Regions from separate parts of the Hymenobacter swuensis DY53 genome, predicted to be linked through region 2. Evidence: riboswitches for the same ligand, from Rfam matches in the RefSeq annotation. Region 2 holds a riboswitch; each other region holds the start of a gene.

Region 1 (9,858 bases), on a different replicon from region 2:
GTGGAGGATAGATTGCTTCGCTTCGCTCGCAATGACCCATTCCACACCATATTTCCCACATTCAAACTGCATTCCCTTCCCACATTAAACTCCCATCTTTGCAGCCGCCACCCTCCTTTCCACCTTGCCTATGACCGCCCCGCAACCCGAGCTGACGCCGGCCGTGCTGGAGCAGCTGCGCCGCCTGCAGCAACGCTACGCCGCCGACGACCAGGACCTGGCCGCCTACCTCGAAGGACTCTACCACACCCGCTACCTGGGCTATTGGGACTATATCCAGCTGGATACCCTGCTGAGCCTGCAACACCCGCTCACGAACATTCCCGACGAGCGGATTTTTATCATCTACCACCAGATTACGGAGCTGTACTTCAAGCTCTGCCTCTGCGAATACGAGCAGCTGGGCGACCTGACGGAGCCGACCCTTAAGGAAGTAGTACTGCGCGTGGGCCGCATTAACCGCTACTTTGAGAACCTGATCGACTCGTTCGACGTGATGGTGGACGGCATGGACAAGCAGCAGTTTCTGGAGTTCCGGATGGCCCTGATGCCGGCCTCGGGCTTCCAGAGCGTGCAGTACCGCATGATTGAGCTGGCCAGCACGGCCCTCACCAACCTCGTGCCCGAGGAGCAGCGCCGCCTGCTGGGCGAGGCCGCCGCCCACGACGAGCTGCTGGGCTGCATCTACTGGAAATCGGGGGCCACGGTGGTGGAAACCGGAGCCAAGGCCCTCACCCTGGTGGAGTTCGAGAAGAAGTATGCCGGCCGCCTGCTGGAGCACGCCCGCGCCTTTGAGCACCGCAACCTGTGGGCCGTAGTGCAGCGCCTGCCCGCCGGCCCCGAGGGCCGGGAGCATCCGCGCCTGCTGCACCAGCTCAAGCAGTTGGATGTAAATGTGAACGTAAACTGGCCCCTGATGCACTACAAATCGGCGGTGCGCTACCTGGAGCGCCACCCCGACGCCATTGCCGCTACCGGCGGCACCAACTGGAAGCAGTACCTGCCTCCCAAGTTCCAGCGCCGCATCTTCTACCCCACCCTCTGGAATGCTCAAGAGCTGGAAGACTGGGGCAAAGGCTGGGTAGAAAGCGTGCTGGGTGGCGAGTAAGCTGGGCGGCTATTTCATTCAACGTTTATCCTGATTTCCTGTGCGGCTATCCTCTCTGCTATTCCTCTCGGGCATAAGCACTACTGCTTTTGCCCAGCAAAAACCGGTGTTGATAACGGCCACTGATTACAAAGGCTCGGGGGTGATTCTGGAGGCCAAAAACATCAGCAGTATCCCTTACACGCTGGTGTTGACCTGCACTCTGCAAAACATGGAGCCCAGTACCGAGCTACCCCTGCGCAAAGTCATAGAACCGGCCAAAAAGAAGCTGACCCTGACCCGGCTTACTCCCGTAGGGCAGCCGTACCGGTATACCTACAACTACCGCTACTACCTGGGCAATACCCTTTCCGTCACGCCAACCGCAGATTACGTATATGACCTGCCCTTTGCAGCAGGTCAGGAGTATGCGGTGATGCAAGGCAATAATGGGGCCTTCTCTCATCTCAATAAACTGGCCGTCGATTTCAGCATGCCCGAAGGCAGCATAGTTTGCGCGGCCCGGGCGGGTATCGTTGCCGAAATCAAGCAGGATTCCAACACCGGCTGCCCTACTGCCAGTTGCAAGGATATGGGCAACTACATCATCCTCTTTCACGAAGATGGCACCTACGCCACCTACGTTCATTTCAAACAGAATGGCAGCCTGGTGCAGCCCGGGCAGCAGGTAGCGGCCGGGGCACCCATTGGCTACAGTGGCAACACCGGCTGGTCATCCGGCCCACATTTGCATTTTGAGGTGGATTTACCTTCCGAGCAGGAAAAAATCACCCTTCCGGTTAAGTTCCGGGTCGGCTCCCAGATTCTGGGAGAACTTCAGCAGGGCGCGCGTTACAAACGCTAAGCAGGCCTTCCATCAGTATGCCGCAGCGGCCGGTAATTCATCTTACTTCACCACAAACTGCACCCGGGTTTTCTCCCAGGCCAGCGTAACCTGACCAGTTGTATTGGTGGTGATGGTAAACCGCTCCAACGGCTGGGGGCTAACTCCGGGCTGGGCCTGCACGCGCAGTACGTCATCAGCCTCCTGATACTCGTAGGCACCCCACTGAGTGGCCGTTTTGTTGAAGATGATGGTCCATTCCTTTTCGGCGGGAATGGTAAACAGCGCGTATTTGCCTGCGGGCAGCGGCTGGCCCTGCACTGTCACATCCTGGTTGATGGTAAACGTAGTGGCTTCATTGGCTCCCGTGCGCCATACTTGTCCATAAGGTACCAGGCCGCCAAATACTTTGCGCTCCTTGGCTGAAGGACGACTGTAACTGATGGTAAGCATAGCCCCGCCGGGCACCCTGGTGGTAAGGGTAGCGGGCGGACTGGGGCGGCCGGGCTTATCTGCCGGTTTCTCCTGCTCGGAGCAGGCCGTCAGCGGCCCCAGGAAGAGCAGCAGCAACAGAAAAACCGGGAAACGCACCAGACGTGTACGGGTAGGGGGCATGGGAGGCAGAAACGAAATAAGGGGCCGGGCAGCAGCCCGGGCGCAGGACCAGAAAGTTAGCCTATCAATAATTATACCCCAAGTTAGAGGTTAGGTTACTTTTGTCGGGCAACCTTTTGCCTTCAACCGGCCTCCTCCCGGAGGCGGCCCTTGCTAGGTCTTAGTTTTTTCGCTCTTTCCAAACCTCTTATGAAAGCCATTTTCACTTCTTCCAGCCGCCTTTTCGCCGCCGTTTTCCTGGGGCTGAGCATCACCTCCTGTCTGTCTGATGCCGATGACAGTTCCTGCTCTCAGGAAGTAGTGGGTTCTGTGGCGGTGGTAGGTGGGGCCAAAACCGGCAAAGTCGGCACTCCCGTAGCCGTTACCTACACGGTGAGCATCATCAATGGATGCGGCCAGTTCAAGGAACTGCGTGAGCAGCGCGAAGCCAACAAAGTATACCTCGCACCCACCGTCCGCTACGAAGGCTGCACCTGCCCCCAGGTGGCAGCTGACTATCAGGGCACCTACCAGTTTGTTGCCACGCAGCCGGGCCAGTACATTCTTAATTTCCCCAACGTCACCAAAACCATCACCGATACCATCACCATTCAATAACTACCCAACGGCCTATTCCGGGCTCATGCGGGAAGTGGTGCGGGTGTCGGCCATGCGCCAGTACACCAGCAGCGACACGGCCGCGCAGGTCGTCACGTACCAGTAGAACCAGGTTTCCACGCCGTGGTCTTTGGCCAGCAGAGCCAGGTATTCGGCGGAGCCCCCAAAGACGGCCACCGTGAGGGCGTAGGGCAACCCGACTCCCAGGGCCCGGATTTCAGTCGGGAACAGCTCGGCTTTTACCACGGCATTGATGGAGGTATAGCCGCTTACCACTACCAGCGCCACCAGCAGCAGCCCAAAGGCCGCGCCGGGACTACCAGCCTGGCCCAGGGCTGTAAGCAGCGGTACGGTGAGCAGGGTGGCCCCCACGCCAAAAAACAGCAGCACCGGTCGCCGCCCAATCCGGTCCGACAGCGCGCCCATCAGTGGCTGAAACAGGATAGCCACGCCCAAAGCCCCAAATGACACCAGGGTGGCCTGGCCTTTGGTGAAGCCAGTAGTATTCACCAGGAACTTCTGCACGTAGGTAGTAAACGTATAGAACACCACCGTGCCGCCCAGGGTGAGGCCGATTACCGTAAGCACCTCGCGCGGATGCTGCAGCAGTATCCGCAGTTGGCCGGGCCGGCCGGCAGTCCGGGCCGGGGCAGCTTCCCGCTCGAAAGCATCGGTTTCTTCCATCGTGCGGCGCAGATACAGGGCCACCAGCGCGGCGGCGGCCCCAATGGCAAACGGCACGCGCCAGCCCCAGGCGTACAGCTCGGCCGGCGTGAGAAACTGCTGCAAACCCAATTGCACCAACAATGCCAGCAACTGGCCGGCAATCAGCGTAACGTATTGAAAACTGGAGAAGAAACCCCGGTTTTTGGCGTCCGCCATTTCGCTGAGGTAGGTGGCCGAGGTACCGTACTCCCCTCCTACGCTCAGGCCCTGCAGCAGCCGGGCCAGCACCAGCAGGACCGGGGCGGCTACCCCAATCTGGCTGTACGAGGGCGTGAGGGCAATCAGCAACGACCCGCCGCACATCAGCAGCACCGAGGCCAGCAGGGCGGCCTTGCGCCCGGCCCGGTCGGCGTACACGCCCATGAGCCAGCCGCCCAGCGGCCGCATCAGAAAGCCCACCGCAAAAATGGCCGCCGAGTTGAGCAGCTGCGCCGTAAGGTTGCCTTTGGGAAAGAAAGCGGGAGCGAAATACAGGGCAAAGGCCGAGTACACATACCAGTCGTACCACTCTACCAGGTTGCCCACCGAGCCGCTGAAAATGGACCGGATGCGTGAGGCCATGGTGCGGGACGTGGTGACGTGCGGCATAAAGCAGGACAAATTGGGTAGCAGAATATTGGGCGGCGGCCACGCCGGGAAGGCGTCCTGCGCAAGAATAGCTTAATCCGGCAACTTCGGGGCCGCCCGCAGGCGGTTGGTTTCGGCGGCTACTACCAAAAAGCCGTAGCCAAACACGAACAGGTTCAGCCCGATCTGCAGGCTCAGCATATCCGCTACCATCATTACGGTGGCCTGGGTCAGGATAAATAAAACGATGTAGGGGTTGCGCCGGGCACTGCGGTGGCGCAGGGGCCAGAACAGGATACTCAGCCAGATGGCCAGTCCCACCAGCCCGCCCCCGACCAGCGCACTCAGGTACTGGTTATGCACGTTCACCCAGTTGGCCGGCCGCAGCCCGAAGTTTTTCCAGCGGTATTCGTCCAACATGGCCGCGTAAGCATCGGCCGGGCCTACGCCCACCAGCCAGTTGCGCCGGATGATGCTGGCGGCCGTTTCCACCGCCGCCAGCCGCCGGGCCAGGGAGTAGTCGTTGATATCGTTTCCCTGCACGTACTGCTTGATGTCCCAGGAGGTGGACTCTACCCGCCGCTGCACGGAATGGAGCGTTTGAAACGCCACCCACGGCCCCAGAGCCAGCAGCACCAGCAGCCCCACCCCGAACGCAACGTGCTTCCGCAGCAGCAGCCGGATGGCGTAGGCCAGCAGCCCGGCGTACAGCACCAGCAGCCCCGTGCGGTAGGCCAGCACATGCAGCGTCAGCACGATAACGGCCGCCGCCGCCAGCAATACCGCCCGCCCCAGAGGCCCCACCTGTTGCTCGCGCCGCAGCAGTAACCCCCAGAAAAATGCCTGCGCCAGCATGGTTCCGAAGGCAATGTGAAACACCCCGGTAATAGCCTGCACGTTGTGGCCCACGTTGATGGCGGCATCGGCACTGACGGGGTCCAGCAGATACTTCACCAGCGTAGCCAGGGCCACGGCGGCTGTACTCAGTACAAACAGTGCTCCTACTGCCCGCCGCTGCCGCCCGCTCAGCGGAACGGCCAGCGTGAAAGCCAGCGGCACGCCCAGCCACGTCAGGCTTCGGAACAGCTCATGCCGCCACACCGCCCACTCGCTGGTATAGAGCCCGCTTAGCAGCAGGAACGCCACCAGTGCCACCGCCCGCAGCAGGGCCCCGTTATGCCAGCAGCGGGCGGCCGTCTGGCGCAGCTGGGGGTTAGCCAGCACGGCCAGTACGCCTACCACCGGGCTCAAAGCAATCAGGGCGCGGGAGGCCAGCAGCCCGGCTACGCCCGCCCCGCAGGCCAGCCACAACAGGTGCTGAGATAATTTTCCCGAACGATAATACGCTCCTATGGCCAGGGTTTCTACCAACTTTGGCATGCCGTTACTATTCACTAAAACTTCCTGACACGGTAGCTGCTGTGGCACTCCTGCGGTTTTTATACGCCGCCGAGCCATGATTTCCCGGCAGCTGAACACCGCACGTCTGACAACCTGAGTAAAACGGCCTTGAAATCCGAATCATTACCACTTGTTACTGTAGAAAGGCATATCCCCAGAGCGCAAAGTACGCCTTCTGCCCAGTAGCATCACAGCGGCTCCGGCCCTGAACAGTTCTTTTTTCGCCCCGAAGCCGCTTCCGAATCTGTGCGTACTTTGCGGCCACGTTCTTTGTCTGTTTTTTCAGTCAGACGAGCGGCAGGTGGCCCGGCTGGTTGGCAGGGCCCGAAAAGGGAACCGGGTGCAACTCCCGGACAGACGCGCTACTGTAATGGCCCGCCACCCCGGTGGCAACGGCTTCCCCACGCAGCCCATTACCGCCCCCGGGCCGGTGAGAAGGGCGGGGAGTCGGGCCTGAGTCAGGAGACCTGCCTGCCGCTTTTGATGATGAGGCTTCTTCGCGACCTGAGAGCCTTGTTGGGTGCTGCCACGGCCGGCCGCTTTTCCGGCCCGCAACCCGGGAAACCTATGCCCGGGCGCAGCGCAGCCGGGGGCGTGGCAGTCAGCGAGGAGCTACTACGGGAAACGTACGAGGCCGCCAAAACGGGCCGGGAAAGTGCATTCATCCACCTTTTTCCAGTTTCCATGTCCACGCTTGCCGAAAAAATCACGCGCGCCGAAACGCGCATCTTCAAGGCTGTATTTCCCAACACCACCAACCACTACGACACCCTGTTCGGGGGCACCACCCTGCACATGATGGACGAGGTGGCCTTCATCACGGCCACCCGCTTCTCGCGCCTCAAAATGGTGACGGTATCCTCCGACAAGGTCGATTTCACCCACCCCATTCCCGGCGGTACGCTTGTTGAGCTGATCGGGCGGGTAGAACATGTAGGCAATACCAGCCTGAAAGTGCGGGTGGAGCTGTTCGTAGAGCAGATGTACTCCGAGGAGCGCCACCGAGCCGTTTCGGGCCTGTTCACCTTCGTGGCGGTGGATGAAAACAAGCGGCCCGTGCGCATTCTGCCCGCTACGACTGTCTGAGCCGGTTTCACAGCCAAAGTGGTACCCCATCTGTACCGTTAGTACTACCCCCGGCGGCAGTCTGGCGGGGCAACTGAGCCGTAAATAAGACGTAAACAAGATTTTTTCGGATTGAGCTGAACTATTCCGACCCCGCCCGTGGTTTTGCCTGCCATTCCCCCTTTGTCTCATCCTAGATATGGCTTCTGAAAAGGACTACACCCCGCAGATGAATGCCCGCCTGGAACAGTCGTTCCGGGAAGCAGACCAAGCCCGCGAAGATTTAACCGATTCTATGGCAAACTCAGTGGCCGCTAACTGCGACCTGCTTCACCACGGCCTCATCAGCGCCAAAGGGCTGGAAGTAACCACCGAAATGTACCGGCACCTGCTGGGCAACCTGCTGCGCCACCCTTCAGGCGAAGTGCGCACTCAGACACTGATGCTGTTTAACGAGGCCATGGAGGAATTCTGGCCCCGCCTCCAGGGCTCGGGCTCGGGCAAAAACCAGACTACCCCGAACAGCAACGGCCACACCAGCCACTAGCCCCGCCTGCTGCTCCTGTACCTGCCGCCCCGACTGCAGGCCGGCCCTGAACCACGTTGGTTTAGGACCGGCCTGCAGTCGGGGCGGCGGCGTGTGGCGGGGCCGCGTATCTTTGCGCTTCCTTGATTCCAGTACCGGTTCAGAGGCTAACTCCCTTTCACCCCCATTTACTCCATGTCCCTTCCCCAGGAACTTGAGCTACTGCTGCCCCCGGAGGTAGCCTACGATGAGCTGGCCCGCTACCGCGCCCTGCTCGATGCCGCCGGCCTCGTGCCCGGCCAGGCCGATTTTGTGCATCTGCGCAAACGCTCCATTGATGCCCGGGGCCGCCAGCCGCTGGTGCGTCTGCGCGCCGACATCTACCGCACGGTCCCGCCAGCCGACCTGTTCGGCCCCTGGTTCCAATACCCCAACGTCAGCCAGGCCACCCGCTCGGTACTGATTGTGGGCGCTGGCCCGGCCGGGCTGTTTGCCGCGCTGCGGGCCATTGAGCTGGGTATCAAACCCATTGTGCTGGAGCGCGGCAAAGACGTGCGCACCCGCCGCCGCGACCTGGCCGCCCTCAACAAAGACCACGTGGTGAATCCGGATTCTAACTATTGCTTCGGCGAAGGTGGGGCCGGTACCTACTCCGACGGCAAGCTCTACACCCGCTCCACCAAGCGCGGCGACATCCAGCGCATCCTGCGGATTCTGGTGCAGCACGGCGCCACCTCCGATATTCTGGTAGATGCCCACCCCCACATCGGCACCAACAAGTTGCCCTCCGTGGTAGCTGCCCTGCGCGATTCGGTACTGGCGGCCGGCGGCGAGGTGCGCTTCGATACCCGCGTAGATGACCTAGTTTTGACCGGCCAGCACCTGCGCGGCGTGGTCACGAGCACCGGCGAGGAGCTGACGGCCGATGCCGTAGTGCTGGCCACCGGCCACTCGGCCCGCGACATCTACGAACTGCTGCACCGGCGCGGCGTGCTCATCGAGGCCAAGCCGTTTGCTTTGGGCGTGCGCGTGGAGCACCCCCAGCAGCTCATCGACCAGGCCCAGTACCGCCGTCAGGACCGGGGTGAACTGCCGGCCGCCTCCTACTCCCTGGTGCACCAGACGCAGTGGCAGCAGCGGCAACGGGGCGTGTTCTCGTTCTGTATGTGCCCGGGCGGCTTTATCGTGCCCGCCGCCACGGCTCCCGGCGAGGTGGTGGTGAACGGCATGAGCCCCAGCCGCCGCGACTCGCGCTTCGCCAACTCGGGTATTGTGGCAGCCGTGGAACTAGAGGATATGGATGTACGCCAGCACGGGGCGCTGGCCGGCCTGCGCTTTCAGCAGGCAATTGAGCAGCGCGCCTGCCAGCTGGCCGGCAACACCCAACTGGCCCCCGCCCAGCTTTTGGGCGACTTCCTGAAAAAGAAAACCTCCGCCTCCCTGCTGGAAACCAGCTACCAGCCCGGCCTAGTATCGGTGCCGATGGATGAGGTGCTGGGCGCGGGCCTCGCGGACCGGCTGCGGCAGGGCTTCCAGAACTTCGGACGCAAAATTCCCGGTTACGCCACCAACCTAGCCCAGATTGTGGGCGTGGAAAGCCGCACCTCCTCCCCCGTGCGCATCCCCCGTGACCGGGACACGCTGCAGCACCCGGAGGTGCGCGGCCTGTTTCCCTGCGGCGAAGGAGCGGGCTACGCCGGCGGCATTGTATCGGCCGCCATGGATGGCGAACGGTGCGCGGAAGCCGCCTTTGCAGCCATTGGCACGAAATAGCCGTTTAAGCCCATATCATCAATTGTCCGGCCACCTGCTGGCAACGCTACCTTAAGCTACCTACTCATGAAAAAGACCCTTGTGCTGGGCGCTACCGATAACCCCGCCCGCTACGCTTACCGCGCCGTACATCAGCTCAAAAGCCACGGCCATGAGGTAGTGCCGGTGGGCATCCGCAAAGGCTCGGTAGCCGGCCTGGAAATCCGTAACGACCGGCCCGCCGCCGAGGGCGTGGACACCGTGACGCTCTACGTAGGCCCCCAGAACCAGCCCGACTGGTACGACTACATTCTGGACCTCAACCCTAAGCGCATCATCTTCAACCCCGGCACCGAAAACCCGGAGCTGGAAGAGCTGGCCCAGCAGCGCGGCATCCAAACCGAAGAAGCCTGCACGCTGGTGATGCTGAGCGTGGGGCAGTATTAGGCTGCCAGTGGGCTATACCATGAAATAAAAAAGCCGCCGTGCCTGAGGCACGGCGGCTTTTTGCGTCGGCGGTTTGCCTACGTCTTACTCGGCGTTGCCGTACATGTTGGATTCGCCGCCATCGATGGCAATGGTTTGGCCACTTACGTAAGAGGCGTCTTCGCTCAGCAGAAACGCCACCAGCTTGGCTACCTCTTCCGGCTGGCCCAGGCGGCGTGTGGGGTTGTTGCT
Region 2 (9,858 bases):
CAGCCGGCTTTTCAAAACCAAGACGGACCTTTCGCCCCTGGCTTTCCGACAGTCTTTTCAGCACAATTGAAGTAAAATACCCCCCCAATGGTCTAGCCGGACAATGATGGCCTGGCAAGCTGCCAAGCCCTCGTTGTCCGGCATTTAGGCATTTAAATGGGAGTCAGCAGATCGGTGGCTCCAGGGCTAAGCGGTAGCTGGTGCTGCGCCCGCCGGCACTTTCCTTGCGCAGAACTCCCTTTGCCAGCAGGTCCGCCATATCGCGGCCAGCCGTGTCCTGGGAGCACTTGGCCATGCGGGCCCACTTGGACGTGGTCAGCTTGCCCTCGAAGCCGTCGAGCAGCCGCTGCACCAGCCGGCGCTGCCGTTCGCTGAGCTCGGTCATGCGGTGCCGCTCCCAGAACCGGGCCTTGCCCAATACCTGAGCCAGCGTATGTTCGGCCCGGGTCAGGGCGCGGTCCAGGCACTGCAGAAACCACGTCAGCCAGGGCGTCACATCCAGCGAGCCGTGCTGGCTGGTTTCCAGTAGGTCGTAATAGGTCTGGCGCTCGGCCTGGATCTGGGCCGACATGCTATAGCAGCGCTGGGCCGTGGCGTCGGCCCGGGTTAGCTGCAGATCGGCAATGGCGCGGGCAATGCGCCCGTTGCCATCATCGAAGGGGTGAATGGTAACAAACCAGAAGTGGGCCAAGGCAGCCTTCAGCACGGGGTCCAGTTCGCCGGGAGCGTTAAACCAGGCCAGAAACTCGTTCATCTGCGCCGTCAGCGCCTCGGCCGGGGGGGCCTCGTAGTGCACTCGCTCCCGGCCCATCGGGCCGGACACTACCTGCATGGGGCCGGTGCGCCAAGCCCCCACCCGCAGCGGGTACGGCCCGCTGTACCCGGCCGGAAACAGGGCGTGATGCCAGCCGAACAGACGCTCAGCCGTTAGCGGCTGGTTAGCCTGCTGAGTGGCATCTAGCATCATTGCCACCACGCCTTCCACCCGCCGGTCGGCCGGGGGCAAGCCACCCTGCTCCAGCCCCAGCCGGTACGCCAAAGAGGAGCGTACCGAAGCTGGGGGCAGTATTTCTCCCTCTATCTCGCTGGATTTCAGTATGTCCAGGGTTAAGGTCTGGAGCGTGGCCTCGGTGCGCAGGTCCAGACCAAGCCCTTCCAGCCGCCCCAGTAGCCGGCCTTGCCGATGGCGCACCTGACCCAGCAGGCTCTCAATGGCCGCAGGTTGCCAGCTAAAGACCGGCCAGTTGGGTAGATGATAAATGTACGTGGGCATTCTCCGCATATATTGCGGTGAATATATGGCTTATTCTCCGCATCGTACACCATCTTGGTCCTTGTGAGGACTGATGACATATTCACCTTATTTCTAAGCGTGGATGACCGGAAAATGTCGCACACCTTCCACCTACCTGACCTGCTGCGTGAAATTCAGCAGGCACGGGCGCAGGCGCAACGGCAGCTAGGCTTTGCGGTGGCCCCGCGCCCAAACGCTGCCGGCCGTGCTAGCCCGCCACTTGCGCGTGCTGCTCGGTGCCACTAAGCTGCCCGTGCCGAGGGGCCCGTGCCGCGCAGCACCAACGCCGACACGCAGCGGGCGCATTACTCACCCCAAAATAATTCCCAACCCCTTACTTGATACAAGCGCTACTGGTGGACCAAACTTATGAACAAGGCCCCTACCTTGGCGGCTCATATCCTTTCGTCAGCTTCATGCTTCGTTCCATCATGTTCGTCGGCACCGCGTCCGACGTGGGCAAGAGCGTTATCACGGCTGGCTTCTGCCGGATTTTCCGCCAGGATGGCTATCAGCCGGCTCCGTTCAAGGCCCAGAACATGTCGCTGAACAGCTACGCCACGCCCGAGGGGCTGGAAATCGGGCGGGCGCAGGCGGTACAGGCCGAGGCGGCGGGCATTGCCTGCCACGTCGATATGAACCCAGTGCTGCTCAAGCCCACCTCCGACCAGGCTTCGCAGGTGGTGCTCAACGGTCGGCCCATCGGCACCCAAACGGCCCACGAATATTTCCAGGTAAACGACCGTCATGCGCTGTTTGTCGCCGCCACCCAGGCCTACGACCGGCTGGCAGCCCGCTTTTCGCCCGTTGTGCTGGAAGGCGCCGGCAGCATTTCCGAGCTGAACCTGAAGCGGCGCGACATCACCAACCTGCGCATGGCCCAGCACGCCGGCGCCGCCACCTACCTGATTGCCGACATCGACAAGGGCGGCGTGTTCGGGAGCGTCTACGGCACGCTGGCGCTGCTGGACCCCGCCGAAAAAGCCTGCATCAAAGGCATTCTCATCAACAAGTTCCGGGGCGACGCGCGGCTGTTTGCCGACGGCCGTCAGCAGCTCGAAGACCTGACCGGCGTGCCAGTGGTGGGCGTGCTGCCCTACTTCCGCGACATTTTTGTGGAGGAAGAGGACTCGGTGGTGCTGGCTTACAAGCAGCGGCGCGCCGGGCCGGACCGCCGGGTGCGCGTGGCCGTGGTGCTGCTGGGGCGCATGTCCAACTTCACCGATTTCGACGCGCTGAACCACGACGCCCGCACCGACGTGTTTTTCACCCACGACGCCGCCGAAATCAGCGCGGCCGACATCATCATCCTGCCCGGCAGCAAAAACACCATCGACGACCTGCTGGCGCTGACCCGCAGCGGGCTGGCCGCCGCCATTGTGGCGGCGCACCGGGCCGGCAAAACCGTGGTGGGCATTTGCGGGGGCTACCAGATGCTGGGCCGCTCGGTGGAAGACCCCACCGGGGTGGAAAGCCCGGTGCCGGCTGCCGCGGGCCTGGGGCTGCTGCCCGTGCGCACGGTGCTGCAAGGCGAAAAAACCACCCGCCAGCGCCAGTTCACCTTCCGGAACGGCCCCCAAGCTGCCTGCCGGGGCTACGAGATTCACATGGGCCAGACCACCCCCGACGGCCCGCCGCAGCCCGTGGCCACCCTCGACGACGGCACGCCCGACGGCTACTTTGCCGGTCCGCGCTGCTGGGGCACCTACCTGCACGGCATCCTCGACAACCCCACGGTAATCGACGCGCTGCTGGCCCCGTTCACCCAGCAGGAAAGCAGCGCGCCCGTTGATTTCGCGGCCTTCAAAAACGAGCAGTACGACCGCCTGGCCGCTCTCATCCGCGCCAACGTGAACATGGAGCAAATCTACGCGGCCCTGCGCAGCTAATCTTTCCACATTATGCTCCACGGACATGGCGACGACGGCTACCGGCACCCGCACCCCATCAAGGCCGATTTCAGCACCAACGTGTGGTACGGTGGCGAGCCGGCGGGCCTGCGCGACTACGTGTTCAGCCAGTGGGCCACCGTGAACCGCTACCCCGAGGTGCTGGCCGAGAGTCTGGCCGCCCGTATTGCCGCGCACCACGGCCTTAGCGCCAACCAGGTGCTGACCAGCAGCGGCACCACCGAAAGCATTTATCTGCTGGCCCAGGCCTGGGCCGGGCGCCGCACCACCATCGTCACGCCGGCTTTTGCCGAGTACGAGGACGCCACCCGCCTGCACGGCCACCAGCTCACCTTTCTGCCCTGGGAGCAGCTGATGGCCGGTGCGCCGCTGGCCGCGGAGCTGGTGTTTTTGTGCAACCCCAACAACCCTACCGGCAGCGTGCTGCAAGAGGGGGAAGTAGCGCAATTGCTGGCCTGCCACCCCCAAATGGTTTTTGTGCTCGACGAGGCCTTCATCGAGTTTACGACCAGCATCACCACCGCGCTGCCGCTGCTGGGCCGGTTCGATAACCTGGTGATTATGCGCTCCATGACCAAGGCCTACGCCATTCCGGGGCTGCGGCTGGGCTACGTGGTGGCTTCGGAAAAGCTGGTGGCCCACCTCACGGCCGCCAAAGCACCCTGGACGGTCAACGCCCTGGCTGCCGCCGCCGGGCACTTCCTGTTCGAGCACTTCGAGGCCGTGCAGCCGCCCGTCGCCCAGCTGCTTGCCGACCGCGCCAGCTTCGCGGCTCAGCTAGCCGAAAACAAGGCCCTCGAAATCCACCCCAGCCACACCCACTACTTTGTGGGCCAGTTGCGGCGCGGCACCGCCGCCGACTTGAAACGCTGGCTGCTGGCCCGCCACGGCCTGCTGATCCGGGATGCGGCCAATTTCCGGGACCTCACGCCCGCGCATTTCCGGCTAGGTACCCGCCCGCCCGCCGACAACCACCTCCTGCTCAACGCCCTGCGCGAATGGACCGATTCACCCGCCTAGCCGCGCCCCTGGCTTTGGGCTACACCCTCGATTTGCTGCTGGCCGACCCCGAAAGCTGGCCCCACCCCGTGCGCACCTACGGCACCCTTATTGCTGTCGGCGAACAGCAGCTCAACCACGGCACCTGGCGCCTAGCGAAAGGGGCACTGCTGGCAAGCACCTTAGTGGGCGGCACCTTCGCCGGCTTCACGCTACTGGACAAGGCCGGGCGGCGCCTGCCTCCCTCTATTCCCTTGGCGCTAAACAGCTTGTGGGTGTTCTACGGGCTGGCCAATACGGGCCTAGTGCGCGAAGGCCGGGCCGTGTTCGAGGTGCTGGAACGGGACGGGCTGGCAGCGGGCCGCCGCCAGCTGGCCCGCATCGTGGGGCGCGAAACCGCCCGGTTCGACCACCAGCAAATCCGCACGGCCGTGCTGGAGAGCCTGGCGGAAAACCTGAGCGACGGGGTGGTGGCGCCCCTGCTCTACTACGCGCTGGCGGGCGTGCCGGGTTTAATGGCCTACAAAATGGTGAACACCCTCGATTCGATGGTGGGCTACCGCAGCCCGCGCTACGAGCAGTTCGGCAAGTTTGCCGCCCGCCTCGACGACGTGGCGAATCTGGTACCGGCCCGGCTCACGGCCGGTTTGCTGGCGCTGCTGGGCGGCAGTGGGCGGGGGTTTCGCTTCATTTTCCGGTACGGCCACCAACACAAAAGCCCCAACGCCGGCTACCCGGAGGCCGCCCTGGCGGGCGTGCTCGACTGCCGCTTCGGCGGGCCCAACTACTACCACGGCCAGCTCGTACCTAAACCCTACATCGGCCACAACCCGCGCCCGTTGGCGCACCAGGAAATCAACCGGGTGGCTCGGCTCAACCACGCCGTGTGCGCCGTAGTGGTGGCCGGCATTGTGGGGCTACTGTGGCGGCAGCACCGGCGCCGACGCCTCCAATAAGCGCGCAATAAAGCCGGCATCTTCGCCCCAGTACAGGTGCAGGTAGGAGGCCCACACGTTGCCCTGGCGGTACAGTTGCCCCAAAACGGGCCCGCCCTTGGCGTTGGTGACCTCCACGGCTTCTGGGGTCAGGCCGTGGTCGAGCAGGCGCGAATAGTGGAACTCGTGGCCTTTGACTGTTAGCCCGTCCCAGTGCACCACGCGGTAGCCGAGGGTCAGCTTGGCGTCCTGCATGGTGGTGGAGCACGGCAGCACGCCCGCCATGGCAAACGGCTGGCCCGGCGCATCCAGGAGGTGCTGGCCCAGGTACATCAGCCCCCCGCACTCGGCGTAGGTTGCCCCGCCTTGCCGGCAGTACGCGGCAATGCTGGTCCGCATGGTTTCGTTGGCGCTCAGGGCTTCGGCAAACAGCTCCGGATACCCGCCGGGCAAGTACAGAAAATCGGTGCCCAGCGGCAGCGCGGCATCGGTCAGGGGGCTGAAGTACCGAACCTCGCCAAACCGGGACAACGCCTGCAAATTCTGATGATAAGTGAACGTAAACGCCGCGTCGCGGGCCACGGCAATGCGGCGGCGGCCAGCCATTACCGGCGCGGCTGGCGGCGGCACGGTGGTTGGCACGGCGGTGCGCGTGAGCTCCAGCAGCCGGTCCACGTCCACGGTGTGGGGCAGGGCGTCGGCCAGGGCTTCCACCACGGTTTCGTATTGCAGCTCGGCGTCGATGGAGAGGCCCAGGTGGCGCGACGGGATGGTAAAGGCCGGATTATTGGGCAGGTAGCCCAAGGCTTCCACCCCCACGTCGGCGCAGGCTTCGCGCAGAAACTCGTAGTGCGAGGCCGTATTGACAAAGTTGAAAATAGCCCCCACCAGCCGGATACCGGGGTGAAACGTCTTGAACCCGAACAGCAGCGGGGCCACCGAGTACGCCATGGCTTTGGCATTGACCACCAGAATCACCGGAATACCCAGCTGCTCGGCCACGTCGGCGGCGCTACCCTGCATCCGCACGGCCCCATCGAAGAGGCCCATCACGCCTTCCACCACGGCCACGTCGGCGGGGGCGGTGTAGCGGGCGTAGGTGCTGTGCAGGTGGGCCGGCGAGGCCATGAACACGTCGAGGTTGAGACTCGGGCGGCCGGCGGCCTGGGTGTGGTGGTGGGTGTCGAGGTAATCGGGGCCGCACTTGAAGGGCTGCACCACCAGCCCGCGCCGGGCCAGCACCCGCAGCAGCCCCAGCGTCAGGGTGGTCTTACCGTTGCCGCTGGCCGGGGCGGCGAGCAGGAATTGGGGCTTTTCGGAAACGGTAGGTAAAGCCACAGACGGTATGTTTACGGTTGAAATCAGCGCAAGATGGCCCTTTATCTTCTTTCCGGTGGCCCCGGAGCCGGCAAAAGCACCCTGCTCACCGCCCTCGGCCACGCCGGCTTTGCGGTGGCCGAGGAAGTGTCGCGCCAGCTTATCCAAGAGCAAGTGGCCCTGGGCAGCCGCCAGGTGCCATGGCTGGATCTGGCCGGCTTTGCCGAGCTGGCTTTGGCCCGCATGGTCACCCAGCACCGGCAGGCCACCCTGCGCGGCGGCGTCACGTTCTTCGACCGGGGCCTGCCCGACCTGATTGCCTACCTGGAAGTGGCAGGCCAATCGGTGCCGCCCGCCTACTACGCGGCGGTGGCGGCGCATCCGTATCGGCCGCTGGTTTTTCTGGCGCCGCCCTGGCCGGAAATCTACGTGAACGATGCCGAGCGCTGGCAAACCTTCGACGAGGCCACGGCCATTTACCGGGCGCTGCACCTTGTCTACCAGCGGGTTGGCTATACCGTGGTGGAGCTACCCAGAACCAGCGTGGCCGCGCGGGTAAGCTTCGTCAGAACAGTAGCTGGCATTTAAAATGGCGGAGTTTCAAGTGGGACTAGGATTTTGCCCTACCTTTGGCGCAGCACTTGGTAGTCGTTTCCGCGGTGCGGGACGGCTTTAAAAGGGAATCCGGTGAGAATCCGGGACAGTCTCCGCTGCTGTAACCTCTATTGTAAAACCGGCCGATAACGTGGCGCCACTGTTCCGCAAGGAATGGGAAGGCCATCGGCCCGGGGAGGGAGTCAGAAGACCTGCCGCTTGCTCCATACAGTCACAGCTTTCGGCAGAAAGGCTCGTCGTACCATGTCCAGACCCCCGTTTCCCTCCGGCCGCGCCGGAGGCGTACCCGCTTATTTAGTTGCCCGTTGCGGCCTGTTGCTGCTGGGCCTGCTGGGGCTCACCGCGCCGGCCGCCTTCAGCCAGCCGAGTAGCCCCCCGAAGGCCCGCCCCACCGTGGCAGCTCCGGCCAAAGGCCGCACCACCGTCACCTACGCCAAAGGCTTCACCATTGCCTACACCGGCCGGTGCAAGGTCATCACCATTCTGAGCCCGTTCGAGCAGAAAACCACGGCCACCCGCTACCTGCTGGTGCCCCGCGGCACGCCCCGCCCCGCCGGCTACCCCGATGCCCACGTTATTGCCATTCCCATCCGCAGCTTGGTGGGCCTCTCGTCGATGCACGTAGCGCTGGCCAGCTTTCTGGGGGCCGAAGACGTGGTAGTGGGCCTCGGCAATCTCCAATACGCCTCAGCCCCCAAGGTGCGGCAGCGCATTGCCGAAGGTAAAATCTACGCGGTGGGCCAGGGCAAGGAACTCAACAACGAGCAGCTGGTGGCCCGGCACCCCGACCTGGTAATGGCCACCGGCTGGCCCGGCGAAAACCTGACCCGCTTCCAGACGCTGGCCGCCGCCGGTGTGCCGGTGATGATCAACTCAGAATGGGTGGAAAGCACGCCGCTGGCCCGCGCCGAGTGGGTGAAAGTGCTGGCCGTGCTGCTCAACAAAGAAGATCTGGTCAACCAGAAGTTCGGGCAGGTGGCCCGCGAGTACCAGCGCCTGGCCGCCCTGGGCCAGAAGGCCAGCCCGCGCCCGCGCGTGGTGGTGGGTATGCCGTTCAAGGACGTGTGGCACGTGCCCGACGCCGACAGCTACATGGCCCAGTTTCTGCGCGACGCGGGCACCACCTACGCCTGGAACCAAAGCAAAGCGCCGCAGGGCAGCCTCGCCCTGTCGTTTGAAACCGTGGCCCCAGTGGCCCTCACCGCCGACTACTGGCTGCACCTGAGCTCCACCGCCACCAAGGCCGAGGTGCTGACTCAAGATGCCCGCTACGCCGCCTTTGCCCCTTTCCAAAGCGGCCGCCTCTACAACAACAACCGCCGCACCAACGCCGAGGGCTCTAACGACTACTGGGAATCGGGAGCGGTGCGGCCCGACCTGGTGCTGGCCGACTTGCTCCGCATTCTGCACCCCGGCCTGCTGCCCGCCGGCGCGCTCCACTACTACCAGCAACTCAAGTGAGTTCCTCTTTGCTACGGGCAGCTCCGGCCGTCCACCCCGCCCGCCTGCCCGTTCCGGCAGCCGGGGCCGGGCGAAATATAACCTGGCTGCTGGTGCTGGCGCTACTGGTAGGGCTGGGCTTCGTGCTCGATATTGCCCTGGGCTCGGTGTCGATTCCGCTGCCGGCCGTGGTGCGTATCCTGCTTCGGCAGCCAATCGATACGCCGGCCTGGGAGTTTATTGTGCGCGAAATCCGCCTACCTAAAGCCCTGACGGCCCTGGCCGTGGGCAGCGGCTTGGCAGTAAGCGGCTTGCAGATGCAGACCCTGTTTCGGAACCCGCTGGCCGGGCCATCGGTGCTGGGCCTTACGGCCGGGGCCGGGCTGGGCGTGGCGGCCGTGATGCTGGCCAGCGGCAGCGCGGCGGGCAGCCTCGCCATCCGGGCCCTGGGCGTGGGCGGCAGCTGGGGGCTGGTGCTAGCTGCCACCACCGGCGCGGCCCTGGTGATGGGGTTGGTGCTGGCCCTGTCGGGGCGGGTGCGCGACAACGTGGTGCTGCTCATCGTGGGCATGATGATAGCCAGCGTGACGGGGGCCATTGTGAGCTTGTGGCAGTATTTCAGCGCCCCCGAGCAGATTCAGGAGTACCTGCTCTGGACTTTCGGCTCGTTGGGCGGGGTTACGGGCAGCCATTTGGCGGTGCTGGCCAGCGTGGTGACGGTGGGGCTGGTGCTGGCGTTTGCCTCGGCCAAATCGTTGAACGCGCTGCTGCTGGGTGAGAACTACGCCCGCAGCATGGGCCTGGTGGTGGGCCGCTCCCGCACGCTTATCATTCTGAGCACCAGCTTGCTGGCCGGGTCCATCACGGCGTTTTGCGGGCCGATTGGCTTCGTAGGTATTGCCGTGCCGCACCTCACCCGCGCCCTGCTGCGCACCGCCGACCACCGGCTGCTGCTGCCCGCCAGCTGCCTGGCCGGGGCCGCCCTCACCCTCGGCTGCGACTGTATTGCGCAGCTGCCCGGCAGCCAGGCCACCCTGCCCCTGAGCGTGGTGACCTCGCTGCTGGGGGCGCCGGTGGTGCTGTGGGTGGTGCTGCGCCGCCAGAACATCCGCTCCTCGTTTTCCTGAGTTTCATGCCGACTTCCATCCCGCTGCTGACCGCCGAGGAATTGACGGTGGGCTATTTCAGCCGCCCGAAAACACCCCGCCCGGTGGCCGGTCCGCTGCGCCTGCGCCTGTGGCCCGGCGAGCTGGTGTGTTTGCTGGGTCCGAACGGGGCCGGCAAATCGACGCTGCTGCGCACGCTGGCCGGCTTGCAGCCGCCCCTGAGCGGCCGCCTCGACCTGGGC
Region 3 (9,858 bases), on a different replicon from region 2:
GAATCGATGCCAGTAGCCGCTCTGCACAATGCCGGCCTGGAACAGCTGCCGCACCACTTCCAGCGAATCCACGGTTTCCTGGGCGGTTTCGGTGGGGAAACCGTACATCAGGTAGGCGTGGACCATAATGCCGGCCTGGGTAAAGCCATCCGTCACGCGGGCGACCTGGGCAATGGTCACGCCTTTTTCCATAAGGGCCAAGAGGCGGTCGGAAGCTACTTCCAGCCCGCCACTCACGGCAATGCAGCCTGAGGCCGCCAGCAGCCGGCACAGGTCAGGCGTGAAGGTTTTCTCGAAGCGGATATTGCCCCACCACGTAATGCTTACCCGCCGCTTCAGCAGCTCCACGGCCAAATCACGCAGGGCCAGGGGCGGGGCGGCTTCGTCCACAAAGTGAAAGCCGGTCTGGCCGGTCTGGGCAATGATCTGCTCAATCCGATCCACTAGCAGGGCGGCCGGTGCGGTTTCGTAGCGCGAAATGTAGTCCAGCGTCACGTCGCAGAAGGAGCAGCGTTTCCAGTAGCAGCCGTGGGCAATGGTGAGCTTGTTCCAGCGCCCGTCGCTCCAGAGCCGGTGCATGGGGTTCAGCACCTCAATCACCGATAAATATTCCGTCAGCGGCAAGTCGGAATAGTCGGGCGTGCCGACCTCGGGATGCGGAATATCCGGCGCCGGATGGTTGATGTACTCCACCTCGCCGGCCGCATTGCGCAGAAAGGTGCGCTGAAGTTGGTGAGTAGGTATCGGTTGGAGAGGAATGTCAGGCTGAGCCTGTCGAAGCATCTCTACCGCTTCGTTGCCTTGGAATTGATAAGTCAGCGGTAGAGATGCTTCGGCAAGCTCAGCCTGACGTTCTGTATGGCCGCTGATAGCTTCCAACAGCCGCAGCCACGGGCCTTCGCCGTCGTCCAGGGTCAGAAAATCGATGTAATCGAAGAAGCGGGGTTCCCGGATGGTGCGCAGCTCCGTGTTGGGGTAACCACCGCCCATGCTGGTGTAGGTGCCGGGACGCGTCTGCTTCACGCGGGCCGCTAGTCTCAGCGCGCCGTACAGGTTACCGGGAAACGGCACCGTAAAGCCCACTATATCAGGTTGGGCGCGTTCCAGCAGCGTATCCAGCAGCTCCAGCAGCATCCGGTCGAGCAGGTTCGGCGGGGTCTGCAGCGCCTCGTGCAGCGCATCGAAGGTGGTGGCCGACATACCCAGCTTCTCGGCGTAGCGCGAAAAGCCGAACTGCGGCCCCACGGTTTCCTTGATCAGGTCGCCTAGGTCTTCGAGGTAGAGCGTGGCTAGGTGGCGCGCCTGATCAGTGAGGCCCATCGTGCCAAAGGCCGTTTCCAGGTCGGCCACGTTATCGAAGCGGCTGGCTTCGGGTAGAAACCGGCTGTGGCAGATGCGCGGGGCCAGCGTGTTATCCTTGTTCTGCAAAAACCGGACGACCGGCTCCACCGTGCTCAGATAGCTATTTTTGAGGCGCAGCATCCGGCGCGCGTTGTCGCTCAGGGCAAAGCTGCCGGCTTCAATTTCGGCAAACACTCGCTGCAGGCCCGCCCGCGAAAACAGCTGCAACACCAGCTCCAGCCCCAGGTCGGCCTGGGTTACCGCGTAGCCGCGCCCGCCCAGAAACCCCTTGAGGTAGGCCGTGGCCGGATACGGCGTGTTGAGCTGCGTGAGCGGCGGCGTAATAAGCAGGATGCGGGGTTGGGCAGTAGACGACACGGGACAACAACCGCCAACCGGCGGAAAAGGTGTCGGCAAAGGTACGGCCCGATAGGTTGCCGTATATTCCCCGTATCATACGAGTGACTTCCCCTGCGGTACTACCGAAAATTTCCGGTGCAGAGGCGTTGTGCCTGTTGCAAGCCGGGAAGGCGGTGCGCGGCTACCGTGTGGTAGGCTCCCTGAACTTTCACGAAGACGACCCTGCACATCCGGTACTACTTGAGCAGTGCTGGGATGAGAATCTGAAAGCTGTTCATTTAAGCTTCAAAAGCCCTGTTCGGCTTGCCAACTGCCATTTTGTACGTCGTGACTTTTCGTTTGCGTACTTTTTGCAGGGGCTAACTATTGAGAATTGCGCATTCGAGAACTACCTGAATTTTCAATCTGGTGGACATAACCAGCCGGGTTTCCTGCTCCACTTGTTGCGCAACACGTTTCATGGGTTCGTGAACTTCTTTGATTGTTGGTACAGAGCAGCAGTACAGATAGAACACAATGATTTTTTAGGGCAAACAAATCTGCTCAGTTTCTCCGCCAACTACATGGCGTTCGATGTAGTGCCGCACATTCAGCACAATACCGGCGAATTACACCGCACTGATGAAGGCATAGCATAAAAACGTCGAAGCTCCTGGCAGACCCATATTCGGGACGTTTTTATGCTCTTTGATTTGCCTAGCTTGGGCTTACGCCAGCTGATCCAGCGAGAGGCGACGCGGCATCAGGTCGCGGCGGAATTCGCTTACCGAGCGGCCGGTTACCTGCCGGAACTGGTTGCTCAGGTGCTGTCCGGAGCTGTAGCGCATGTGCTCGGCAATTTCACTCAGCGTCATATCATTGTAGCTCAGCATCTCCTTCACGCGCTCAATTTTGAGGCGGATCAGGTATTTCTCGATGGTGAGGTTGGCCGTGCGCGAAAATACTTTGCTCAGGTGCGAGTACGTGGCCGCAAAGCGGTCCGTCAGGAAGGCCGAAGTAGTCAGGGGCATCCGCGCCGTGCGCAGGTGCTCCAGGTACTCGACCAGTGCCGTTTTGATCTGTTCAGTAAGCTGGTCGGCCCGGCCCATAATTACGTCAAAACCGGCTTCGCGGAGCATGGGAGCAACGGATGCGGGGTCGGCGGGAGTGCTTTGGTCTAGTTGGGCCTGGCCCAGCTGCACATCGGTGGGGCGGTAACCTGCTTGCTCAAGGAGGCTGCGCACGGCATCAATGCAGCGTGGGCAAACCATGTTTTTAATGTGGAGGAGCGTAGTTTTCACGGATGTTGAGTTGGGTTCAGCCGCGTTGCGGTACGCGTGGGTTTACGGATAGTGGGAGTGGTAGGGTTGGCTTTGGTCCGGCGGACCGGTTCCGGTGCGGGCTCGGCCCACATCTTTCCAAACCAGTTGGCCGCCGCCCAGTTTACAAAGGGTACTACCGCCAGAAAAGTTACGGCCAGTAGCCAGAAAAATACGAAAAAAGCCCCAGAAATCCGGCCGAAGAAATGGTCCTGCACACCGTACAGATATGTCACCAAAGCCAGGGCCAGAAAAAGGCTGATTCCGGCCAGAACCCCCGCGCGCTGCAACAGCGGCCGGAAAGGTAACGGGCGGGCAGAAGATCGGTTCATAGCAGCAAATACGGGCCGGCAAATATAAACGTCTGCCTCATATGCGCCTATACTATGGGTTAGCTACGGATACAGAAGCGCAGGGGTGGCATATACGGAGAAAAGCGGAACAGCAGTGAAATGGTTAGGATAAAAGAATGCATACTAGTGTACGCAAAAACCAGCGGCATGGTCAGCCGTACAGCTGAAAATACTTGTTCTCATTGGTCTTCCTAAATCCAGCTACTATGAAATTCTCTCTTTCGCTTCGGCCGATGGCCGCCGCCGTGTTGCTCACTGGTCTAGTGTCCGCCTGCAATACCGGCACCGATACCGGGGCCACCAACGTGGAGCGCGGGGCTGAGAAAAGCCTCGACCCGGCCAGCCGCCAGAACGCCACCCTGGCCGCCGATTCCGCTACTTCCGGTCTGAGCCGGGACACCACGAATGGTCCTACCGGTCGCCAGCAGTACGAGCAAGCCGGCGAAACCACCGACCGGAACCACGACGGCCTTGCCGATTAGCTATTATCAACGGCCTGAAATGCAACGAGCCCGCAACCGAAGTTGTGGGCTCGTTGGTTGTCAACCGGGGCACGGTGGTTTGGGGCCAGCGCTGGTCAGGAGCTAAGTTGTTTCCGAAAGAGGGGAGAGGCCGCCCGACTGCCACCAAGGCTGCCGGGCGAGAAACGATTAATAGAAGATTAATAGAATACGAAGCCGTTCGGGCCGATGCCGACCGTGAACGAGTCGATGGCCACGCCGGTGCTGCGGTAGCGGATAACCTTGTCGGCGGCCGTAAAGGAGCCGATGCCGCCGTAAATGGTGTTGTCCTGTGGATCAATGCCCAGCCCGTAGAAGCTACGCCGAATGAGGGGCGTGGTGGGCAGTGCGGCATCCCCGATGCCCAGCGTGTATACGCCCCGACGGTACGTGTAGTAGAGCTGGTTTTTGGCGCCGTTGATGGTGAGTTTACTGGGAGAGCTGGTGTTGGAGTCAACTTCGCGCTGCGTGGCCGTCAGCTGACCGGGCGTGATAACCGCCAGGCTACCTTTGGTGGTGCGGGAGTAGTCCACGGAGTAATCGGGGTTGTAGGCCACTTTGCCGCCGCTCAGCACCCATACCTTGCCGTCACGGTCCAGGGCCAGGCTGTTAGGCGAGTCGCCCACGGTGATGGTGCCTTCCACGGCATCAGTAGCGGTATTGATGACCGTTACGGTGTTACCGCCGCTGTTGGTCACGTACAGCCGTGAGCCGGCCACCAATAACTTCTCGGGCTGCACGCCTACTTCAACAGACTTGCTGATGGTATTCGTCTTCAGATCCAGTACCGATACCCGGCCATTGCCGCCGTTGTACGACACAGTTTCGGTTACGTAGCCTTTGGCCGAAGAAGCGGCGGCAAAGTAGCGGGGCAGCTTCAGGCCAGTAATAGTGGCCTTGGAGCGGAATTTGGCCAAAGACACCACTTCCAGCTTATTACTGTTGTTGACCACGATGTAACCCAGGCTGTCCTGTACGGCCATGCTTTGGGCCACGTCACCTAGCGTCCGGCCATTGGCGGAGTTGAACAGGGCTTTGTTGGTTACCGAACTGCTGGCTTTGCTGAACAGGCTGATATCGGCATTGGAACGTAGGAAATTACCCTCGTTCACCACGAATACTGTGCTGGTGACGATGGGTTGCTCGGTAGGCTCCGGCTCGTTGTCTGGGTCACAGGCCAGCAGGCTTAGGGCGGCGGCACTGCCCAGAAGCAAGCGGCCGGGAAGGCCGGTAAAGGCGGAAAATGGTTTCATGCAGGTAATTAGGTTAAGGAAAAGAAGGCGTGACTCAGCGCCAGAATACGCGTAGGCTCAAACTGCCGTGGCGGAGCGGCATGGCGCGGTTCTGGTAGCTCTGGTAATCGAGGTTTAGTAGGTTGTAGCACTGGGCCAGCAGCAGCAGCTTCCAGGCGGGCCGTACAGCCAGCGTGCGGCCCATGGAGGCATTCAGGAGCGGAAAGGAAGGCAGGAACTCCGTGGCCGAGGCATCGGTGTAGCGGTAGCCGGTGTAGGTGAAAGCTGTGCTCAATTGCCAGCCGCGCCAGGTATGGTCGGTGCTGAAAGCGGCAGTATGCAACGGCACGAAGGGCAATTGCCGGCCTACTGGGTCAGCATCATCGGCTGCGCCCTGGGTTTTGCGGGATTGGGTAAAGGCATAGCTGCCGCGCACCGTGAGCTGGTAAGTGCTGGGGCGCCACGTCAGCTGGCTGCTGGCTTCCAATCCCTGCGCCCGCACCTGCCGCAAGTTGCGCGGCGACCAATAAGAAGCCCCCGGCGTCCATTGCACCCAGTTATCTACCAACTGATGGTAAGCCGTTAATTCCGTTTGCAGGCGCAGGCGGGTAGGTGTGAGCTCCAACAGATGCACCACGCCGCCTTCGTATCCGAAGCTTTCCTCCGGCAGCAGATTGGGGTTGCCGCCGGGCCGCCAGTACCGCTCGTTGAGGGTAGGGGCGCGGTAGCTGCGCGAGGCGCTGCCTTTCAGGCTGATGCTATGGGCTCCGGCCTGAAACGCCAGCCATTCGGCCCCCACGGTAGGCGTGAGGGGCGGCCGCCGACCCGGCAGGATTGCCTGCCGCAGGTTCAGGGACAACTGCAGGCGCGGGCTCGGGTCGTAGCGAAACAAGGCAAAGCCAGAATACCGGTTTTCGGTGCGCGGCGCACTGCCGTAGCCATCTACCTGCGCCGCGAAGCGCTGGGCCTCTCCTCCCAGGCGCACCGAGGCGTTAGGCGCAAACCGCCAGGTATGCTCTGCCTGGACCTGGCTGGTGCGCACCCGTGATTCGCTCAGACCACTCACGTCGTCACGGTAGTTCAGAACATCTTCAAACCACGCCGCGCGGGCCGCCCATTCATGTTGGGTGCTCACGTAGCGGTAGCCCGCCGTGAAGCGGCGGCTCTGGTCCCGCTCCTGGGCGTTGGTATTGTTGGTGCCAATGCCGGGCTGAATCTGTCGGTCAGCATCCGTCAGCCAGACAGCCGCCGAAATTTCACTGCGCTGACCCATGCGTAGCGTAAGATCCTGCGTGAGGCTGGCTTGCTGCAACGCGGCGTTTTCCTGGCGTACCCGCACCCGGCCCTGGGCTTCGCGGGTGTAGTAGGCAAAGTCGTTATCGGCCTGCCGGTATAGTATGCTGGTGCGGAGGGCTATTTTCTCGTTGCTGAAGGCGGCTTCCAGGTTGCCGGCTCCCAGTCCAAAGCTGCCATAATCGGCCTGGGCGGCCCCGCGCCAGCCCGTTCCCCACTTCACCCCCGACGATAACAACACCGTGCCACCAATAGCCCCATTGCCGTAGATGGCCCCGGCTGGCCCCGGCTGAATATCTACCTGCGTGGCTCCGCTTACGGGCAGCAAAGAGAAGTCAGCCTCGCCCAACGACGGCAGGTTGATGTTGAAGCCATTCCAGAGGACGGCCGTATGGCGGGCCGAGGTACCCCGCAGCGTGATGGAGGCCAGCTGGCCTGGGCCATAGTTCTTCAGGTAAATGGCCGTGCGGGCACTCAGCGCGTCGGTGAGCGTACCGGTGCGGTAGTTGGTCAGGGCCAGGGAATCCAAGGAAAACCGCCGGCTGCCCACGGCAAACCGCTCCGCGCCCAGGCCCGTCACGCGTACCCCGGACAGCCGTAGCGTATCTAGTGTGCTGCTGGTTTGCGCCACCAGAACCTGCGGCACCAATAAGGCACAACTCACCAGCAGGCCCAACAGCCCGGCAGGATAAAATTCAGGTAAGCGCATCTTCCGAACCAAATTTTCGCAATCGAAAAATTCAGTTCAAAGCCTCAGAAATCAGCCGGTAAACTCGCTGAACCCTGAAGCCGAGGCCGAAAACAGAAGGGTATCTCGCGCTGCCGAAGCGGCGCTACTGCATTCATTCTCCGCCCTTCCTCCGAGGACGCTGAACATAGGGGAATGCAAAGGCAGGTCTCCTGGCTTGCTCCGGGCGCGTCGCCTTCCCATTTCGTGAGCCTCCGGTAAAGAAGCTGAAACAGTGGCCGGTGATGACGCGCCGACTCATGAAGCGTACAGTTGCGGGGACAGCTCCGGCGTTAAACCGGATTCCCTTTTCAGCCTCGCCCCACAATTGGGGTCCGGACACCTTTACAGTGGCAAAGATAGGCAATGACGCGTATACTGTGGCTGTATTGTTCGCAAACAACGGGTGTCCGCTGCTACGCTCTTCTTCCGCTCTGCCTTTTATGTCCAAGCTGCCGCTGTCCTTCTACCGCCGCCCCGACCCCGTTCAGGTTGCCCGTGACCTGCTGGGGAAACACGTTTATTCCTGCCTTGATGGGCAACTGACAGGGGGGCGCGTTGTAGAGACGGAGGCGTACTCGCATGAGGGCGACGATTCCATGCAACTGCATCTGAAGCGGCGCGGCACCCACGGCCTTGCCCTGCACGAGCCCGGCGGCCGGGCCTACCTCTACCAAGTATACAACCGCCACACGCTGTTCAACATCAGCACCAATGCTGCTGATAAACCCGATACGGTGCTTATCCGGGCCATAGAGCCATTGGTCGGCTTGGAGATAATGACGGCGCGGCGCGGTGGCATTCCTTCCGATTCGTCCCGCCTGACGGCCGGCCCTGGCCTGCTGACCCAGGCATTGGGCATCACCCCGGCCCTTACTGGTACGGATCTGCAGGACTCTTTACTCTGGCTGGAAGACGCGGGCGAAACCATTGCGGAATCAGACGTTCTGGCCAGTTCCCGTGTAGGCCTGACCTATGCCGGCGAAACCGCCGCCACGTTGCCCTGGCGCTTCCGCCTCAAAAACAACCGCTGGACTAGCCCCGCGAAGTGAAATGGTGAAGTAGTGGAATGGTCCGTTTGACCTTACAATCCGCGTAAGTAGCGCCGACAGAGTATTCAAACGCACTATTTCACAGCTTCTCACAAACCAACACCATCAGTCGGCCTTCCAGATTGGTGGTGGCGAAAAGGTACAGGTCGCCGCCTTCCCGGATGCCGGTTCGGTGCCGGAATTCAGCCACGGTATCCGGAAAGTTGCGGGTGGTGACGTGGGCGCGTACGTCGGGGCCGAGGTGAGGGCGCAGGGCCTGACCGTCGTACTTCTCCACTGCCCGAATCCGGAAAGTCCTACCAGGAAAGTCGGGACGCAACGTATCAGATGTATAAAGGTGACTGTGCTGGTGTAGCTTCAACAACTCGAACGCCGTGCCGATGCTTTTGAACGCCCCGGCCTTGAGCACGGCCACATTGGGTTCGTACAGGTATTGCTGCGGCTCGGCGTAGCGGGCCACGGCGCGGGACTCCCGCGCCCGGTTCAGTCGGAATTCCTGCTGCTGCCCGGTTCGGAGCAGATTTACGGTGTATCGCTCGGGGTCTATGGCCGGCTCGGGCCCCAACTCATACAGCACTTCTTTGCACTCATTATCCACCGCTATCACCCACAGACGGCGTACCTGGCGAAGCTCCTGAATGGCCTGCTCAATATCGAGCATGGGGGAGGTTTTGAGCAGCACACTGCGGCTTTTATGCAATAGCAGCGGCAACAGGCGCAGCACGTCGGGCTCACAGTCCTGCAGCCGGAATATCTTTTTGGCCGCCGTATCGCGCCGGGCCGGGTCCAGGTACAGCCAGTCGAACGTATCGGGAGTGCTGCGCAGGAACTGCACAGCGTCGCCGGTGTGGCACTGCACGTTCCGGATGTTGAGTTGAGTCAGGTTGTAGCGGACCACCTCGGCCAGGGCCGCGTTACGCTCCACGTAGTGGACTTCGGCCACGGCGGCGGCAAAATGCGCAACATCTACCCCGAAGCCACCCGTGAGGTCGGCCAGGCGCTGGCCCTGTACCAGAGAGGCTTTGAAAGCGGCCGTGCGGGCCGAAGATGCCTGTTCGACCGACAGAGCCGGTGGAAATACTAGGTCGGGGTTTTCTGCCCAGGCCGGAATCTTGGCGCGGGCCTTCTGACGTGCCTGAATCTGGCGGATAAGCTCGGGGACGGGGAGGTGGGGGTGGCGGCGCGCTTGCAGAGCCAGGGTGGCAGGGTCGTCGTGCAGGTGCTCGGCAACGTATTGCCGGGCCGCCGTCGGCAGCGGGTATTCCATGTAGGTTTCCTACGAAAACAGGTCGGCTCCGAACGTAAATCCGAAGCTGGCCAGGGCGAAAGACGTCATCAAACGTAAGCAGGAATCCGACAATTGTCAGCTTCCCGGCAGTACGATGCGGCCTGAACAGGTTAAAAAGAACATTCCGGGCGAAGGCTCCGAAGTCGTCATCCTGTTACAGATGTTCAACTCCCAAGTCCGCCCGGAATGACCCGAAAACAGGAAAGGTGCTAGCGTAGGTTCCAGCGCAGGGCCAGCATTGGCTGACCGGTACGGCTGGCGGCAACGCCTACCGCGCTGGGGCGCAACTGGTATAAGGCACTCGTGCGGGCGGCCGGCAGCCCGGCGTTATTGGCCTCTACTGCCCGCTGAAAATGCGAATTCGTATTGCGGGAAATGAAAATGTTACTCAGCAGGCTAACCGCTGCCACACCG

What was found. A riboswitch is a leader RNA that binds a small molecule or an ion and turns the genes downstream of it on or off. The one in region 2 is predicted to bind cobalamin.
Region 1: linked by a shared signal. The riboswitch ahead of HSW_RS12410 (acyl-CoA thioesterase) and the one ahead of HSW_RS01435 (ABC transporter substrate-binding protein) in region 2 are both predicted to bind cobalamin.
Region 3: linked by a shared signal. The riboswitch ahead of HSW_RS18990 (TonB-dependent receptor plug domain-containing protein) and the one ahead of HSW_RS01435 (ABC transporter substrate-binding protein) in region 2 are both predicted to bind cobalamin.

Annotation. Positions count from the first base shown of each region.
Region 1 is NZ_CP007145.1:2,572,147-2,582,004, forward strand. Features, by position in the region: gene HSW_RS12380 (tryptophan 2,3-dioxygenase family protein) at 131-1,108, shown strand; gene HSW_RS25090 (M23 family metallopeptidase) at 1,149-1,952, shown strand; gene HSW_RS12390 (DUF2911 domain-containing protein) at 1,995-2,546, opposite strand; gene HSW_RS12395 (hypothetical protein) at 2,736-3,143, shown strand; gene HSW_RS12400 (MFS transporter) at 3,156-4,457, opposite strand; gene HSW_RS12405 (O-antigen ligase family protein) at 4,530-5,816, opposite strand; cobalamin riboswitch at 6,120-6,326, shown strand; gene HSW_RS12410 (acyl-CoA thioesterase) at 6,522-6,923, shown strand; gene HSW_RS12415 (hypothetical protein) at 7,102-7,449, shown strand; gene HSW_RS12420 (NAD(P)/FAD-dependent oxidoreductase) at 7,624-9,201, shown strand; gene HSW_RS12425 (CoA-binding protein) at 9,268-9,627, shown strand; gene HSW_RS12430 (glucose 1-dehydrogenase) at 9,712-9,858, opposite strand, start outside.
Region 2 is NZ_CP007144.1:278,311-288,168, forward strand. Features, by position in the region: partial or broken gene HSW_RS25135 (helix-turn-helix domain-containing protein) at 1-70, shown strand, start outside; gene HSW_RS01405 (Fic family protein) at 164-1,282, opposite strand; gene HSW_RS01410 (cobyric acid synthase) at 1,711-3,183, shown strand; gene HSW_RS01415 (pyridoxal phosphate-dependent aminotransferase) at 3,196-4,224, shown strand; gene cbiB (adenosylcobinamide-phosphate synthase CbiB) at 4,203-5,159, shown strand; gene HSW_RS01425 (cobyrinate a,c-diamide synthase) at 5,121-6,476, opposite strand; gene HSW_RS01430 (AAA family ATPase) at 6,510-7,043, shown strand; cobalamin riboswitch at 7,081-7,283, shown strand; gene HSW_RS01435 (ABC transporter substrate-binding protein) at 7,314-8,531, shown strand; gene HSW_RS01440 (FecCD family ABC transporter permease) at 8,576-9,637, shown strand; gene HSW_RS01445 (ABC transporter ATP-binding protein) at 9,643-9,858, shown strand, end outside.
Region 3 is NZ_CP007145.1:4,084,824-4,094,681, reverse strand. Features, by position in the region: gene HSW_RS19020 (B12-binding domain-containing radical SAM protein) at 1-1,719, opposite strand, end outside; gene HSW_RS19015 (hypothetical protein) at 1,803-2,339, shown strand; gene HSW_RS19010 (helix-turn-helix domain-containing protein) at 2,409-2,981, opposite strand; gene HSW_RS19005 (hypothetical protein) at 2,978-3,331, opposite strand; gene HSW_RS19000 (hypothetical protein) at 3,559-3,834, shown strand; gene HSW_RS18995 (DUF5074 domain-containing protein) at 4,014-5,105, opposite strand; gene HSW_RS18990 (TonB-dependent receptor plug domain-containing protein) at 5,140-7,086, opposite strand; cobalamin riboswitch at 7,251-7,466, opposite strand; gene HSW_RS18985 (DNA-3-methyladenine glycosylase) at 7,548-8,156, shown strand; gene HSW_RS18980 (THUMP-like domain-containing protein) at 8,236-9,423, opposite strand; gene HSW_RS18975 (hypothetical protein) at 9,654-9,858, opposite strand, start outside.